Regions from separate parts of the Brevibacterium sp. MGP-B1 genome, predicted to be linked through region 1. Evidence: predicted binding sites of a transcription regulator. Region 1 holds the regulator's gene; the other holds the start of a gene.

Evidence for each region. The regulator HrcA, encoded in region 1, represses chaperone genes, less so after heat shock. The targets are predictions, from matches to a motif close to TTNGCACTCGNNNNNNNCGAGTGCNAA.
Region 2: the regulator HrcA is predicted to act here: its motif matches at 1,364-1,390, upstream of groL (chaperonin GroEL).

The regions. Positions count from the first base shown of each region.
Region 1 covers NZ_CM173407.1:1,439,160-1,446,988, reverse strand. Annotated here, with positions in the region: gene hemW (radical SAM family heme chaperone HemW) at 1-990, shown strand, start outside; gene AC3CD9_RS06730 (DUF4870 domain-containing protein) at 1,078-1,848, opposite strand; gene AC3CD9_RS06725 (DUF4870 domain-containing protein) at 1,934-2,626, opposite strand; gene AC3CD9_RS06720 (DUF3097 family protein) at 2,791-3,654, opposite strand; gene hrcA (heat-inducible transcriptional repressor HrcA) at 3,815-4,855, shown strand; gene dnaJ (molecular chaperone DnaJ) at 4,978-6,093, shown strand; gene AC3CD9_RS06705 (16S rRNA (uracil(1498)-N(3))-methyltransferase) at 6,090-6,851, shown strand; gene AC3CD9_RS06700 (PhoH family protein) at 6,952-7,829, shown strand, end outside.
Region 2 covers NZ_CM173407.1:2,633,454-2,641,282, forward strand. Annotated here, with positions in the region: gene groL (chaperonin GroEL) at 1-1,207, opposite strand, end outside; gene AC3CD9_RS12060 (cold-shock protein) at 1,990-2,193, opposite strand; gene AC3CD9_RS12065 (LytR C-terminal domain-containing protein) at 2,674-3,237, opposite strand; gene AC3CD9_RS12070 (DUF3263 domain-containing protein) at 3,240-3,506, opposite strand; gene AC3CD9_RS12075 (aldehyde dehydrogenase family protein) at 3,836-5,302, opposite strand; gene AC3CD9_RS12080 (uracil-DNA glycosylase) at 5,788-6,489, shown strand; gene AC3CD9_RS12085 (threonine/serine exporter family protein) at 6,611-7,829, opposite strand, start outside.

The DNA of each region.
Region 1 (7,829 bases):
GAGGCGGGGGCCGGCGACCGTGAGGTCTCGACGATCTTCTTCGGCGGGGGCACCCCGACCTTGCTCGCAGCGGATGTGCTCGCCGCGGTGATGGACGATGTCCGCGCCCGCTTCCGCCTGGCCGAGAATGTCGAAGTCACCACCGAAGCCAACCCCGACACCTTGGACCCCGCCTACATCGCGACCCTCGCCGGAGCCGGTTTCAACCGCATCTCCATGGGCATGCAGTCGGCCGTGCCGCACGTGCTCGCGACCTTGGACCGCACCCACGATCCGGAGAAGATCCCCGAGGTGGCCCGCTGGGTCAAGAACGCCGACCTCGAACTCAGCCTGGACCTCATCTACGGCACCCCGGGGGAGTCGATCGACGATTGGCGTCGTTCTCTCGACGTGGCCCTGTCCAACGAGGTCGATCACATCTCGGCATATTCCCTCATCGTCGAGCCGGGAACGAAGATGGGCGCGATGGTTCGCCGCGGCGAACTGCCGATGCCTGATGAGGATGACCTGGCCGACAAATACGAGATCGCCGACGCAGCGATCTCCGCTGCCGGTCTGCACTGGTACGAAGTGAGCAACTGGTCGACCGGTCCCGAGACCCGCTGTGAGCACAATATGGCCTATTGGCGCAATGCCGACTGGTGGGGATTCGGGCCCGGTGCCCACTCACACGTCGGAGGTGTGCGATTCTGGAATGCCAAGCACCCCCGTGCCTGGGCCGATCGGCTGTTGGCGGGGGAGTCCCCGTCGATCGGTCGTGAGGTCCTCGACGATCAGACCCGGGAGATCGAACGGATCATGCTGGCGGCCAGGATCGACCGCGAGCTGCGTCTGGATTCTCTGGCCTCAGGCAGCGAGCAGGCGATCAGAACCTTCGTCAGGCAGGATCTGCTCGACGCCGATGGCGCCGCGGCCGGCTGGTTCCAACCGACTCTGCAGGGACGTCTCATGGCCGACTATATGGTGCGCATCCTCACCGAATATGTATGAATGAGACTCGCCCCGCCATTCGGGAACGAGTGGCGGGGCGAGCTGCTCAGCGAATCTGCCGGGGTGAGGCTGTCACTGCGCGTCAGATCACTTGATCCAGTTCGGGGTCATCGGAATGCGGTAGCCTTCACCGCGATTGGCCGCCATGCCGGCGATGATCTCGATGACGATCATGTAGATCGAGAGCACCGGCAGGAGCAGGAGGATGAGGAAGCCGATTCCGACGATCGTGAGGATTCCGCCGATCAGCCCGATGCCGAACCCCGCGATGACGCCGATGATCAGCAGGTTCAGCGACTGTGCGCCATGATGGCGGAGGAACGGCGACTTGTCCTTGTTGATGATGAAGAGGATGAGCGTGACGATCCAGCCGACACCGACGACGTAGGTGGCGGCGTGTGCGAGGTGCGACCACAGTGCGGTCGTCCGCTCGCTCTGATCGGCGTTCCAGAAGCCGAGCGAATTGGGGCCGTAGGCCGCATCCGGCAGTTCGGCCCCCATGGGCACTCCGGCGGCAGCCGACTGCGCCGAGGATGCTCCCTGGAATCCGTAACCGGGCTGAGGGTGTCCCTGCGGAGCGCTGTAGGCCTGCTGAGATCCGTAGGCCGGATTCTGCTGCTGAGATCCGTACGGCTGCTGGGCGCCACCCGCCTGCTGTGAACCGTAGCCCGGCTGGGAACCATACTGCTGCTGAGGGGTCTGCGGCTGTGAGCCGTACTGGGCCTGACCACTCTGCTGCGGCTGCGAACCCTGCTGTGGCTGCTGGGTGTACGGCTGCTGCGAGCCCGACTGCGGGGAATAGTTCGGAGGCATCGGCTGTGACTGTCCGTTGTTCGGCTGCTGGGGGTTGTCCGACATGAGAGTCCCTTCAGAGTGTGCGATCACTCCACACTAACCCAGAGAGTCCGGGTTGACCCGGAGCGTCCGGGGCGAGCGGGAATGGTCATTTTACGAAATTGATGGTGAGCGGGAACTTGTAGCCCTCGCCCTTGTTCGCGGCGACGGCCGCGATGATGTAGAAGACGCAGTAGACGAGCGGGACGATGAACGCCGCATACATGACGATGATGCCGATCCCGAAGGTCACCAGTGCCAGGATGAAACCGACGAAGCCGAAGACGAAGAGCGCACCGAAGGTGACGATCGTGTTCGTGATCATCGCGTTGAGACCCTGACGTGAGTGCTCGCGGACGAACGGCGATTCGTCCTTCTTCACAAGGAACATGATGAGCGGCATGAAGCCGAAGATGAGCGAGCCGAGGTGGGTCCACAGTGCCGTGGTCCGGTCGGGTTCGTGGGCCATCCAGAACTGCTCGGAGCCGGGTCCGTAGGCCTGCTCCGGCAGGGAGCGGGAGTCGAACATCGCCGGGTTGTGCATCTGCGGCATACCGTAGCCCGGCTGCGCGCCATATCCCGGCTGGCCCCCGTAGCCCGGCTGACCGCTGTATCCCGGCTGAGCGCCGAACGCCTGCTGCGAACCATACCCCGACTGCCCACCGTAGCCCGGCTGACCGCTGTGCGTCTGCGGCTGAGAATACTGTTGGCTCTGCGGCGCGTAGTGCTGCTGCGGACCAGAGGCCTGAGAGTAGTTCGGCGGCATCGGCCGGCTGCCCGGCTGCTCGGGGTGATACGACATGGGGATCCTTTCGAGAAACGCTTGCCATTCACACTAGCCGAGCCAAGTGTCCCGATGATGTCGGGAAAGCCTCACTCCTGTGACAGATTCGGCACACGCCGTCGGCACATGCCGACAGATCCGCGTGACCACGACGCTCCACCGCGCCGCACGACCGAAGTCACTCAGCCGACGGTGACGAAGTCGATGAGCTCCTCGACTCGACCCGACAGCGTCGGTTCGACATCGGCGATGGTGCTCACCTTCCCGAGGATGCGCACCCACCCGCGGGCAACGTCCCGATGGTCAGCATGCGGCCATCCGATGCGACGGAGGATTCCCGACTTCCAATCCTCACCGCGAGGGACGACCGGCCATTCGCGGATGCCGACGACATGGGGTTTCACCGCTTGCCAGATATCGACGTACGGGTGACCGATGATGTGGACGACATCGCGGTAGCGCGGATCGGCACGGACCGCCTCGGCGATCTTCGATTCCTTGGTCCCACTCACCAGATGGTCGGCGAGGACACCGACTCGATGGTCCCGATCCGGACCGAAGGCCTCGAGCTTGTCGGCGACATCATCGAGACCGCCCAGGGGTTCGACGACGACGCCTTCGATGCGCAGATCATCGCCCCAGATCTTCTCGACGAGTTCGGCGTCGTGCTTGCCCTCGACCCAGATCCGCGACCCACGAGCCACCCGAGCCTTCGCGCCGACCACGGCGCGAGACCCCGACGCCGTCCTGCCGGGCTGCTGCGCCTTCTTCTTCGGCAGCTGCACATCGACGGGCCGGCCCTCGAGGAGGAAGCCCGGTCCCAGGGGAAAGGCACGCACCTTGCCGACGCGATCTTCGAGCTTGACGACGACACCGGCCGTGGTCTTCTCCGCGCCGACGACAGCACCCACATAGCCGCTCATCGCATCTTCGAGAACCATGCCCAGGCCGAGCTCGACCTGGCGGGACTTCTTCGGACGGTGCGATGACGGGGAGGAGCCGGAGAGCACATCGGGGCCATATCGATCAAAAGCATTCACGGGCACCCACCATAATCAAGGACGGTCCCGCAGTCGTGCAGACCCGCAGGTCACCCCAGAAATGAATTCCGGGAACGAGAGGCGTAGAATTGGCACTCAGGCTCACAGAGTGCCAAGCGCAGGCACGGGACCGCGATGGATCGGCGAGACGGAGAGGAGATCCGCGATGAACGACAGCAGACGTGCACAGGTGCTGCGCGCCATCGTCGAGGACTTCGTCGCCACCAACGAACCCGTGGGATCGAAGGCGATCGTCCAGCGCCACACCCTCGGCGTCTCTCCCGCCACGATCCGCAACGATATGGCCGCGCTCGAACAAGAGGGCTATATAGCCCAGCCCCACACCTCTGCCGGACGGATCCCCACCGACCTCGGCTACCGGATGTTCGTCGACCGGATCGATGAGTTCAAACCGCTGACCACCGCCGAGCGGCGCGCGATCTTCCAACTCATCGACGGCGACGTCGATCTCGACGAGATGCTCGACCGCACCGTCCGCGTCCTCTCCGGCCTCACCCGACAGGTCGCGCTCATCCAATACCCGACGGTGTCGCGGGCGCGCATCAAGCACATCGAGATCGTCGGACTCGGACCCGGCCGGATCCTCGTCGTCCTCATCACCGACGCCGGCCAGGTCGAGCAGAAGACCGTGATCGTCCCGAGCCCGCTCGACGAAGACGCCGTCCGCGGACTGCGCGACCAGATCAACGCCGAATTCGCCGGACGCACACTCGCGCAGGTCTTCGGATCGGCCCCCGCCGCCGAGGCGACCGCCACCGAACCGAGTGAGCCGGCCGCTCGTGACGACTCCGGACTCAAACAGGTCAGGGCCGCCGTCGTCGACCTCGTCGCCGCGACGCGGGAAGAGCGCATCATCATGGCCGGCACAGCGAACCTCGCCCGCTCCGGAAGCGAATTCGGAGAGAAGATGGCCCCGATCCTCGAAGCGTTCGAAGAACAGGTCGTCCTGCTCAAGCTGCTCACCTCGATGGCCGAAGACCACGAGGAGATCAGCGTGCGCATCGGGCGTGAGAATACTCACGAATCATTCAGCTCGACTTCCGTCGTCGCCGCCGAATATGGTCATGACGCGGGTTCCTCGGCCAGACTGGCAGTGCTCGGCCCGACCCGAATGGACTATCCGACGACGATCTCGGCAGTCCGTGCCGTCGCCAAATACGTGTCCTCGATCCTCGACCAAGGGTAGGCCCCTTGACGGCGAACAGGGACGCCCGCAGGCGGGAAGCGCAGAACCGGTGAGCACCGCGCAAGGGCGCAGCCACCACCACGAACAGAGAAGACCACTACGTCAGGGAGAGAGAAGTTTCTGTGGCCGATCACTATGAAACACTCGGAGTGTCCAAAGACGCTTCCGCGGCTGAGATCAAGTCGTCGTACCGGAAGCTGGCACGCAAGTACCACCCGGACGTCAATCCCGGTCACGAAGACGAATTCAAAGCCATCTCACTGGCCTACGATGTGCTCTCCGACCCGGAGAAGCGCCGCAACTACGATATGGGCGGCGGCGAGAACGGTCAGGGCTTCCCGGCTGGTGGAGGATTCGGCGGATTCGGCGACATCTTCGAGACCTTCTTCGGCGGTGGCGGCGGTCAGGCCGGAGGCCCGATCCCGCGCACCCAGCGCGGCAAGGATGCCCTCGTCGGCGTCAATATCGACCTGAAGACCGCGGCCTTCGGCGGCACCGTCGACCTCGACGTCACCACTGCGGTCGTCTGCGACACCTGTTCGGGCGCCGGCACGCAGGAAGGCACGAAGATCGAGACCTGCTCGCTGTGCCACGGAGCCGGCAGCGTCCAGCGCATGACCCGGACCCTGCTGGGGCAGATGGTCACGAACCAGACCTGCAACTCCTGCCACGGCTTCGGCACCGTCATCCCGAACCCCTGCCTCAACTGCCAGGGCGACGGACGCGTGCGCAAACAGCGGACCATGAAGATCCGGATCCCCGCCGGCGTCTCCGACGGCACCCGCATCCAGCTGAGCAGCCAGGGTGAGGTCGGCCCCGGAGGTGGACCCGCCGGTGACCTGTTCGTCGAGGTCATGGTCACCCGCCACGAGGTCTTCCAGCGCGACGGCGACAACCTCCGGGCCGCCGTCTCCGTGCCGATGACCGCAGCGACGTTGGGCGCGACCATCCCGTTCGAGACCTTCGACGGCACCCAGGACCTCACCATCGCCGCCGGCACCCAGTCCGGCACCATCGTCAAACTTCCGGGACTCGGAGCGTCCCGCCTGCGTTCGGAGACCCGCGGCGACCTGCTCATCACCGTCGACGTCCTCACCCCGGACAAACTCGACGACGAACAGCGCGAACTGCTCGAGAAACTCGCCGAACTGCGCGGAGAAGAGACACCGCGCGCCCAGATCTCGACCGAGAACCGCGGAATGTTCTCCCGCATGCGTGAGAGGTTCGCCGGTCGGTGAGTCTTCCCGTCTTCCGCTCCGCCACCGCCGCCGAGGCGGTCGTCGGGTCCGCCCTCACCCTCGGTGAGGACGTGGCCGGGCATGCGGTGCGGGTGCGTCGGATCGGTCCCGGCGAGGATATCGACATCGTCGACGGAGAAGGCACACGTGTGCGCGGAACCGTCACGGCCGCCTCGGCGAACGAGCTGACGATCGACGTCGCCGAGGTGGCGGTCGAGGAGCGCACGGGCCCGCGCCTCGTCCTCGTCCAAGCACTGGCTAAGGGCGACCGGGACCTGCAGGCCATCGAAACGGCCACGGAGATCGGCGTCGACGACGTCATTCCCTGGGCCGCCGAACGCTCGATCGCCGACTGGCCGGCCAAGAAGCGGGAGAAGATGGCCGCGAAATGGGAGAACCTCCTCGGCGCGGCCTCCCTGCAGGCCAGACGAGCACGATTTCCCATCCTCCACGACCTCGTCCGCGGAGCCGCCCTGGCCAAGACCCTCAACGACGCCGATGCCGTCTTCGTCCTCCACGAAACCGCTCAGCGCAGGCTCTCCGAAGCACTGAACGACCTGATCGCGAACGACTCGGCACAGCTGCCGGAGCGCATCGTCTTCGTCGTCGGCCCCGAGGGCGGCATCAGCGACGGCGAACTCGCCGCCCTGACCGGCTGTGGAGCAACCCCGGTGCTGCTGGGACCGACGATCCTGCGCTCGTCATCGGCGGGACCCGCCGGCCTCGTCCTGGCCCAGAATTCATTGGGCCGTTGGTGAGGCATCGGACTAGGATGGAAGCACATTCAGGCGCTGCCGGTGACGGTGCGCTCACTTGCAAAGGAACATTCTGGACATCACCCCACCGAACTCGAACTCCATGAACCCCACCGACTCGGACACCGGCGCAACCGGCGACGGTGCCGCAGCCGATGACGCCGTGACGGACACCCAAGGTGCCGATCGTGACACCGTGCGACTGGTCATCCCCGACTCCATCGACCTCGTCGCATTCTTCGGCCCCGGAGAAACGAATCTGCGTGCCCTGGAGAAGACCTTCGCCGACCTCGACATCCACGTCCGGGCCAACCAGGTCCAGGTCACCGGCGAGTCGTCACGCGTCGAAGCCTTCGTCAGCGTCATCGGGGAACTCAAGAAACTCCACGCGGCCGGCCATCGCATCAACGAAGAGACGATCGAGAGGGTCACGACGTTCTCCTCCGAGGGAGCGGCCGCCTCGGCGGTGCTGGGCACGAACATCCTCTCCACCAGGGGAAAGTCGATCCGTCCGAAGACGATGGGCCAGCACGACTACGTCAGGGCCATCCGCAACCACACGATCACCTTCGGCATCGGTCCGGCCGGAACCGGCAAGACCTACCTGGCGATGGCCATGGCCGTCAACGCCCTCCAGCACAAAGAGGTCTCACGGATCATCCTCACCCGGCCGGCCGTCGAAGCCGGGGAGTCCCTGGGCTACCTGCCGGGCACGCTCAACGACAAGATCGACCCGTATGTGCGTCCGCTCTATGACGCCCTGCACGACATGGTCGACCCCGAATCGATCCCGCTGCTCATCGAGACCGGAACGATCGAGGTCGCGCCCCTGGCCTATATGCGCGGGCGCACCCTCAACGACGCGTTCATCATCCTCGACGAAGCACAGAACACGACGGCCGAGCAGATGAAGATGTTCCTCACGCGCCTCGGCTTCGGATCACGCATGGTCGTCACCGGTGACATCTCCCAGATCGACCT
Region 2 (7,829 bases), 1.2 Mb from region 1:
CCTTGGCGTTGCGCACGGCATCTTCGATGCGGTGCTTGGTTTCCTTGAGCTCAACCTCGGTGGCGGCTCCGGCCTTGATGACTGCAACACCGCCGGCCAGCTTGGCCAGACGTTCCTGCAGCTTCTCACGGTCGTAGTCGGAGTCCGAGTTCTCGATCTCGGCGCGGATCTGAGCGACCCGTCCGGCGATCTCCTCGGCGTCTCCGGCGCCCTCGACGATGGTGGTCTCGTCCTTGGTGATGACGACCTTGCGGGCGGTGCCCAGCAGATCGGTGGTCACGCTGTCGAGCTTGAGCCCGACTTCCTCGGACACGACCTGGCCACCGGTGAGGATGGCGATGTCGGCCAGCTGCGCCTTACGACGGTCACCGAAGCCCGGAGCCTTGACGGCCACGGACTTGAAGGTGCCCTTGAGCTTGTTCAGCACCAGGACGGCCAGGGCTTCGCCCTCGACGTCTTCGGCGATGATGAACAGCGGCTTGTTGGACTGCTGGACCTTCTCGAGGACGGGCAGCAGGTCCTTCACGTTCGAGATCTTGGAGTTGACGATGAGGATGTAGGGATCCTCAAGGACAGCTTCCTGGCGGTCGGTGTCGGTCACGAAGTAACCGGAGATGTAGCCCTTGTCGAAGCGCATACCCTCGGTCAGTTCGAGCTCGAGTCCGAAGGTGTTGGACTCCTCGACGGTGACGACACCTTCCTTGCCGACCTTGTCGATGGCCTCGGCGATCAGTTCACCGATTGCGGGATCTCCGGCGGAGATGCCAGCGGTAGCGGCGATCTGTTCCTTGGTCTCGATGTCGATGGCGTTGTTCAGCAGGACGTTCGTGACGGCCTCAACGGCCTTCTCGATGCCGCGCTTGAGGCTGAGCGGATCAGCACCGGCTGCCACGTTGCGCAGGCCTTCGCGGACGAGAGCCTGTGCGAGCACGGTAGCGGTGGTGGTTCCGTCGCCTGCGACGTCGTCAGTCTTCTTGGCGACTTCCTTGACGAGCTCGGCGCCGATCTTCTCGTAGGGGTCCTCGAGTTCGATCTCCTTGGCAATGGAGACGCCATCGTTGGTGATGGTCGGTGCGCCCCACTGCTTTTCGAGCACGACATTGCGACCGCGGGGTCCAAGGGTCACCTTGACCGCGTCCGCAAGCTGGTTGAGGCCAGCTTCGAGTCCTCGACGAGCTTCTTCGTCGAATGCAATCATCTTTGCCATAGTGGCTTAGATCCTCCCTGATGGAGTGGAGTGGGAATCCAGAGCAGTCATCAACGCCCGCGACGGCAGAGAGTGTGTCCGCATGTTCCATTCCACATATGGACCACGCTCTCGAGACGACTGGTGGGAACCCATCGGTTTTCACCAGTACTAGATTTAGCACTCTCCCCATGCGAGTGCAAATGTTTGTCGCCCGCCAAGATGGGCGAGGGCAGTTCAGATCCGCGAGTTGTCGGCGCGCGATGGAGGCGCAGCGGGCAGTTCGGCCCAGCGCGAAACGGTTGGCGCAGGTGGCGCGCCCGGGGTGGTGCGGGCCTCAGACCCGGCCCTCGGCTCGCGCCCCAAGCTTGCGAACGGACTCCGCCCGCGACCCGCAGGTCGACTCCAGAGGCTTCCCCGTCCGCACTTTCGGTATTCGGTAATGCCTACTCTGAAAAGCACACCGAGGAAAGTGAGCATTACGAAACACGGTGGTCAATTACGCTGATTGATCCACGACCAGCAAGTGGCAGGCATCAAATCGTCACGTTCCAGAGGCCACTCCCGCGCGAGCACTCCGCTCCGCAGACACTCCGCGGGAGGGCACTCCCGCGAGCACTCCTCCCGCAGACACTCCCCTGCAGGCACTCCACCCGCGGGCCAACTACCGCCCGCGGGCACTGAAAAGCGCCGAGCAGTTGCCTGCTCGGCGCTTCCCCCGTGCGGTTGGTGCCGGTCGATCCGAAAGCCGTTCCGACGTCCCGCCGCAGCGGATCAGAAAACTGTGCTGACAGCAGTCAGTCTCAGAGGAGGGTGACGGACTCCGCCTGAGGACCCTTTTGTCCTTCTCCAACTTCGAACTGAACCTGCTGGCCCTCTTCGAGAGAGCGGTAGCCGTCCATCTGGATTGCGCTCCAGTGAACGAACACGTCCTGGTTATCGCCTTCGAGGGTGATGAATCCATAGCCCTTTTCAGCGTTGAACCACTTGACGGTACCTTGTGCCATTACTTCTCCATACAGTGCAGTGCCATTGAAATCCCGCATCGCAGCCGCGATCAGATGACCTCACCCGAGATACGGAAGCTAGTAAAACTCAACTGACCCCGCGACTTCTCTCATTGACCTCTAGAGAATAATCTCGGTGAAGCACGAATAGAACACAAGGTGCTGTGCTTGCCTAGCTGTTGCAACTCTACCGCAGGCGCGCATTCCACCTAGAGCGGTTCAATACTGTTATAGATTCGTTACCTAAGGGTTTCTGCCCTGTTCACAGCGGGGATCGCGGCGAATGGAATCAGACCGTTCGGTCAGGAATTCGCCGAGGTGGCCGACCCTCCTATGACCCGACCACAGCCGAGCAGTCCCGCCGTGTCATGCCCTCATCGCCGAGGCGACCGAGGCCGAACCGATCCCGCCGTCTGATGCTCTCACCGCCGCCGAGGCGACTCACTCAGTCGCGCTGCCGCGCCGCCGAATCGCCTCGGATCACTCCGAACCCCCGCCTCCGCTGGGCTCAGGTCCGCGATCGGCGATGTCCGAACAGATGACGACCGTGACGTCGGCTTCGAAGTCGGACGAGGCTTCCGTGGCAGAGACCCCCAGCGACTTCGCGACGAGCTTGGCCTGGGACGCGTTCTCTTCGCCGTTGTAGTACACGGTCGAATCAGAGAGGTTCGTCGAGTAGTTGCCGACCTGGCCGAGCTTCCAGCCCTTTTCTTCGACCGCCTCGGAGAACTTCTTCGCAGCACCGGAGACGCCGGAGCCGTTGAGCACGTCGACGGTGATCGAGTCGTCTGCGACGCTGACTTCGCTCTCACTCGGCGAGGGTTCGGCCGACGACGATTCGGAGGCCGGAGGGTCGGCGATCTTCGACTCGGGGTTGCCCATCGAGGAGAAGATGATGTTGATGGCGGCCACGACCAGCAGGACGGCGACCAGGGCGAGGATGATGACCAGCGAGATGGCCCCGATGTTCGACGACGCCGCGGACTCCTGTCGATGGGCACCGCTGCGCCGGCCGGGCTCGATCTCGTCGAATTCGTCGGTCATGTCTACCTCGAGACGCGGGCTTGGGCGCGTTCGCTCTGCCGCGTGCTGCGGATTCGGCGAAGGCGCTTGACCAGCATGGGGTCGCTGGCCAGAGCTGCAGGGTTGTCGAGAAGCGAGTTGAGGATCTGGAAGTAGCTGGTGGCTGACATGTCGAAACGCTCACGGATCGCGTGGTCCTTGGCGCCTCCGTATTTCCACCACCGCCGCTCGAACTCCAAAACGGCCACCTCGAGCTCGCTCAGTTCTGAGGTGTCGTCGTTCGGCGGCATAGAGGTTGTGCTCCTTCGAGAGGTGTCTGTGCTTCTATCCTATCGCCGGATCGGCGGTACCGAAATTTTCGGCGCGCCGTCGCGGATGTGAGGTCGGTCCCGACCGGGGCACGGCTCGCGGGACGACAGCTCGCACATGCCCGGCGGCTGCTGCGCCCGCAAGCGCATCACCCCGCCGCAGGTCATCGGAATGATGCCGACTGCGACGGGGTGAAGGGAACGACCTTCGCCGAGGCGGGGCCGCCTCGGCGAACCGGGTGACCCGATCTCGGGGATCGGATCGACCCCACATTCGACCGCGAGGACAGACCCGCCTCGGCGGGATCGGATCAGCGGATGCGGATGTTGACCTGCTTGATCTGGGTGAAGCCTTCGAGCATGCCCTCGAGCGAGGCCTCGCGGCCGAAGCCGGAGGTCTTCATGCCGCCGTAGGACTGGCCGGCCAGCTGGCCGCCGCCCTGGTTGACCTGGACCCAGCCGGATTCGATCCGGTTGGCCATGGTCAGGGCCGCGTCGACGTCCTTGGTGAAGACGAAGGCCGCGAGACCGAAGTCGGAGTCGTTGGCCATGTCGATGACCTCGTCGATGTCCCTCCACGGAATGACCGAGAGGACGGGGCCGAAGATCTCTTCACGGCTGGTCTGCCAGTCGTTCTTCGCCTTCGAGAAGATCACGGGCGCGTGGTAGAAGCCGGGTTCGCCGACTTCCAGCGAATCGGAGCCGTCGTAGGCGATCTCGACGCCGTCCATCGACTTGCCCATCTCGATGTAGCTGGCGACCTGGTCGTACTGCTTCTCGTTGATGATGCAGCCGATGTCGGTGGACTCATCGCGGGGGTCGCCGACCTTCATCTTCGACACCGCGTCGACGAGCTTGGACAGGAAGTCGTCGTAGATGTCCTCGTGGAGGAACAGACGCGAACCCATGGTGCACGACTGGCCCTGGCGGGCGAAGCGGGTCGACAGCAGCACCTGCTCGAGGGTGTCGTCGTCGTTCGAGTCCGGGAAGATGATGTTCGGGGACTTGCCGCCGAGCTCCATCGACGAATGCGCGAGACGACCGCCGGCTACCTCGGCGACGTGACGGCCGACGCTCGTCGATCCGGTGAACGAGACCTTGTCGACGTCGGGGTGGACGTTGAGGGCCTCACCGATGACCGAGCCCTTGCCGGTGACGACGTTGAGCACACCGGCAGGGAGGATGTCGGCGATGATCTCGGCCATCTTGAGAATCGTCAGCGGTGCATCCTCGGCGCATTTGAGGACGATCGTGTTGCCGGCGGCGATCGCGGCTGGGGTCTTGAAGGCGGCGATCATCAGCGGCGAGTTCCAGGGCAGGATGCCGGCGACGACACCCAGCGGCACGCGCTTGGTGTACTGGAGCTGCTTGTCTCCGGCGGGCAGGGTGTTGCCCTTGACCTCACCGGCGACGCCGCCCATGTAGCGGAACAGGTCGGCCAGGGTGATCGTCTCCGGGCGAGCCTGGGTGCGGATCGCGTTGCCGGTGTCGAGAGCGGTCAGCTGGGCGAGCTCCTCCGAGGCGGCTTCGAGCGCATCGGCACAGGCCAGAAGCTTCTTCTGGCGTTCCTTGAACGGCAGGGACGCCCACTCGGGGAAGGCTTTCCGTGCGGCTTTGACGGCGCGGTCGGCGTCGGCCTCTTTGCCGTTGGGCACCTTGGCGATGACGACGTTGCGGTCGATCGGGGTGATGACATCGGTGGTGTCGCCGTCAGCGGCGTCGACCCACTGACCGCCGATGAGCATCTTCCAGTTCTTGGCCTCTGGGAATTCCGACATTTCGGTCCTTTCGTTCAACGATGAACTCCTTAGGCCGAGCATAACGCGTGGCGCTGAACGGCAATACACCGGTTCGATAGGCGATCGCGCACACCCGATCTGCGCTCCGTGCACATGCACGCAGGTCGATTCCCACCCTCGCCGAGGCGGTGCCGACGTTATCGTCCGCCTCCCCCGAGGTGGTGCTGACGTTATCGTCTGCCGTCGCCGAGGCGGTGCCCGGGTTCGCAACGCTCGCCCTTCCCTCGTCTGCGCGGTGGATGGCGGATTGTTGGGTCGATCCACGGTGATATCAGTGAGGAAACCACCGTGGATCGACCCAACAATGACGTCCGTGGCGTCTTCCCGCCCCCGCTTCCCTCCGCTCGCGACAGCGCCGCCGTTCCTGCTCCGCCCATTCTTTGGCAGCTGACGCCCATTCCTTGGCAGCTGACACCACTGTGCCAGCGCGACCTCGTCCGCCGAGCATCGATACACTCGTGCCCATGACGTCGACGCCTCCGCTGACCGAGATCATGTCCCCCGATTGGGCGAACGCCCTGGCCGGAGTGGAAGAGCGCATCCACTCGATGGGCAGCTTCCTCCGCGATGAGATCGCCGCCGGTCGCGCCTACCTGCCTTCCGGGGACTTCGTGTTCCGCGCCTTCGCCGAACCGCTGTCCGAGGTCAAGGTCCTCATCGTCGGCCAGGACCCCTATCCGACGCCCGGCCACGCCATCGGCCTGTCATTCGCCGTCGACCCCGATGTCCGCCCCCTGCCGCGGTCGCTGGGCAACATCTATAAGGAGCTCGAGTCCGACCTCGGGATTCCGCCGGCCGCGCACGGGGACCTGCGTGCCTGGTCGCGCCAGGGAGTCATGCTGCTCAACCGGGCGCTGACCGTCTCCCCCGGCGAACCCGCATCCCACCGCGGCAAAGGCTGGGAGGAGATCACGGAACGGGCGATCACCGCGCTGATCGAACGCGATCAGCCGCTTGTCGCGATCCTCTGGGGCCGCGACGCCCGGAACCTCGCTCCCCTGCTGACATCAGGAACCGCCGAGGTGGCCATCATCGAATCCGCACATCCCTCACCTCTGTCGGCACGGCGGGGATTCTTCGGCTCCCGACCGTTCTCGCGCACGAATGAATTGCTCGCGCAGAAGGGCATCGACCCGATCGATTGGGCCCTGCCGAATCAGGTCTGAACTCGGCTCAGGCCCGCAAGATAGGGCATGATCCCGGATCCGATGAGCCCGGATCAGGTCTGAGTCCGGATCAGATCTGAACTCGGGTCAGGTCTGAGTCCGGGTCCGATCTGAGCCCGGATCAGATCTGAATCGGACCGGTCTCGGTCTCCTCTGAGGATCCCGTTCCTCCGGCCCCACTCGGCTGAGGCTTCGCTGCTCCGGTCTCGGTCGACTGCGCCTTCGCTCCTCCGGGCCCACTCGACTGCGTCTTCGCGCCTCCCGGCTGCACCGAGTCGATGACGGCGGTCGAGGTTTCGCCGCTGCGCACCTCTTCGACCTTCTCCTCGGCCGAACTCTGGCTTTTGAGGTTCTTCAGCGGCAGCGCCAGATAGCTCCCGAGCACAGCGCCGACGGCCAGGGCCGCATTCGCCAGGATCGCAGTGAACAGTGAGGACAGGCCCACAGCGAACGTGACATTCTCCGAATCCGAAGCGATCTGATAGACGGCGGTGAAGATCGACAGCCCCTGCAGCAGGGTGTAGATGCCGGGAATCATGAGCACGATCGCCGGGGCCCCCAGCCTCAGCGCGAGCGGCCGCGACAGGAAACCGGTGACGGTGGCAGCCAGCAGACTGGCGAGCACATTGTCGATCTCCAGCAGCGTCAGCGACATCATCGTGATGTGCGAGGCGAGGCCGACGAGCGCCGCAGGCAGGATGAACCGGCGCCTGGCCGACATCGCCACAGCGCCGGCCATCGACACCACGGCCGCCGCGACCATCGACAGGATCGCCGTGACCACATGCGGACTCGTCTTCGGCACGAGCACTTCGATATGGCTGAGCCCGATGGCCTGACCGCACACGATGCCCAAGGCGATGCCGGAGACGATGCCGGCCAGAGTCATGAACACCCCGACGACCCGTCCGGCCGCGGTCAGCGGGAAGTTCGTCAGCGCGTCCTGAACCGCCGAGTACAGCGACTGGGTCGGCAGCAGCAGCACGATTCCGGCAGCCACAAGGTACTGCGGAGAGCTGATGATGCCGACGTCGCCGGCGATGGTGGCGATGAGCGTCGCCGAGGCGGCCTGCAGAGCGGTGATGAAGAACGACGGCAGGTGGGTGCGTCCGAGCAGCTTGCCGAACTGGAACACGACGATGGCCATCGTGATGCCCAGGGGAATCGCGACCGGGCCTCCCCCGAGCAGCAGGACGAGGGCACCGACCATGAAACCCCAGGCTCCGGTGGTGAACCATTCGGGGAACGGTCGCCGCTGCGTGCGAATCGCGTCGAGACGACTGCGTGCCTCATGGAATTCCAAACGCCCGTCGACGAGGTCGGTGACGAGCTTGTGCACC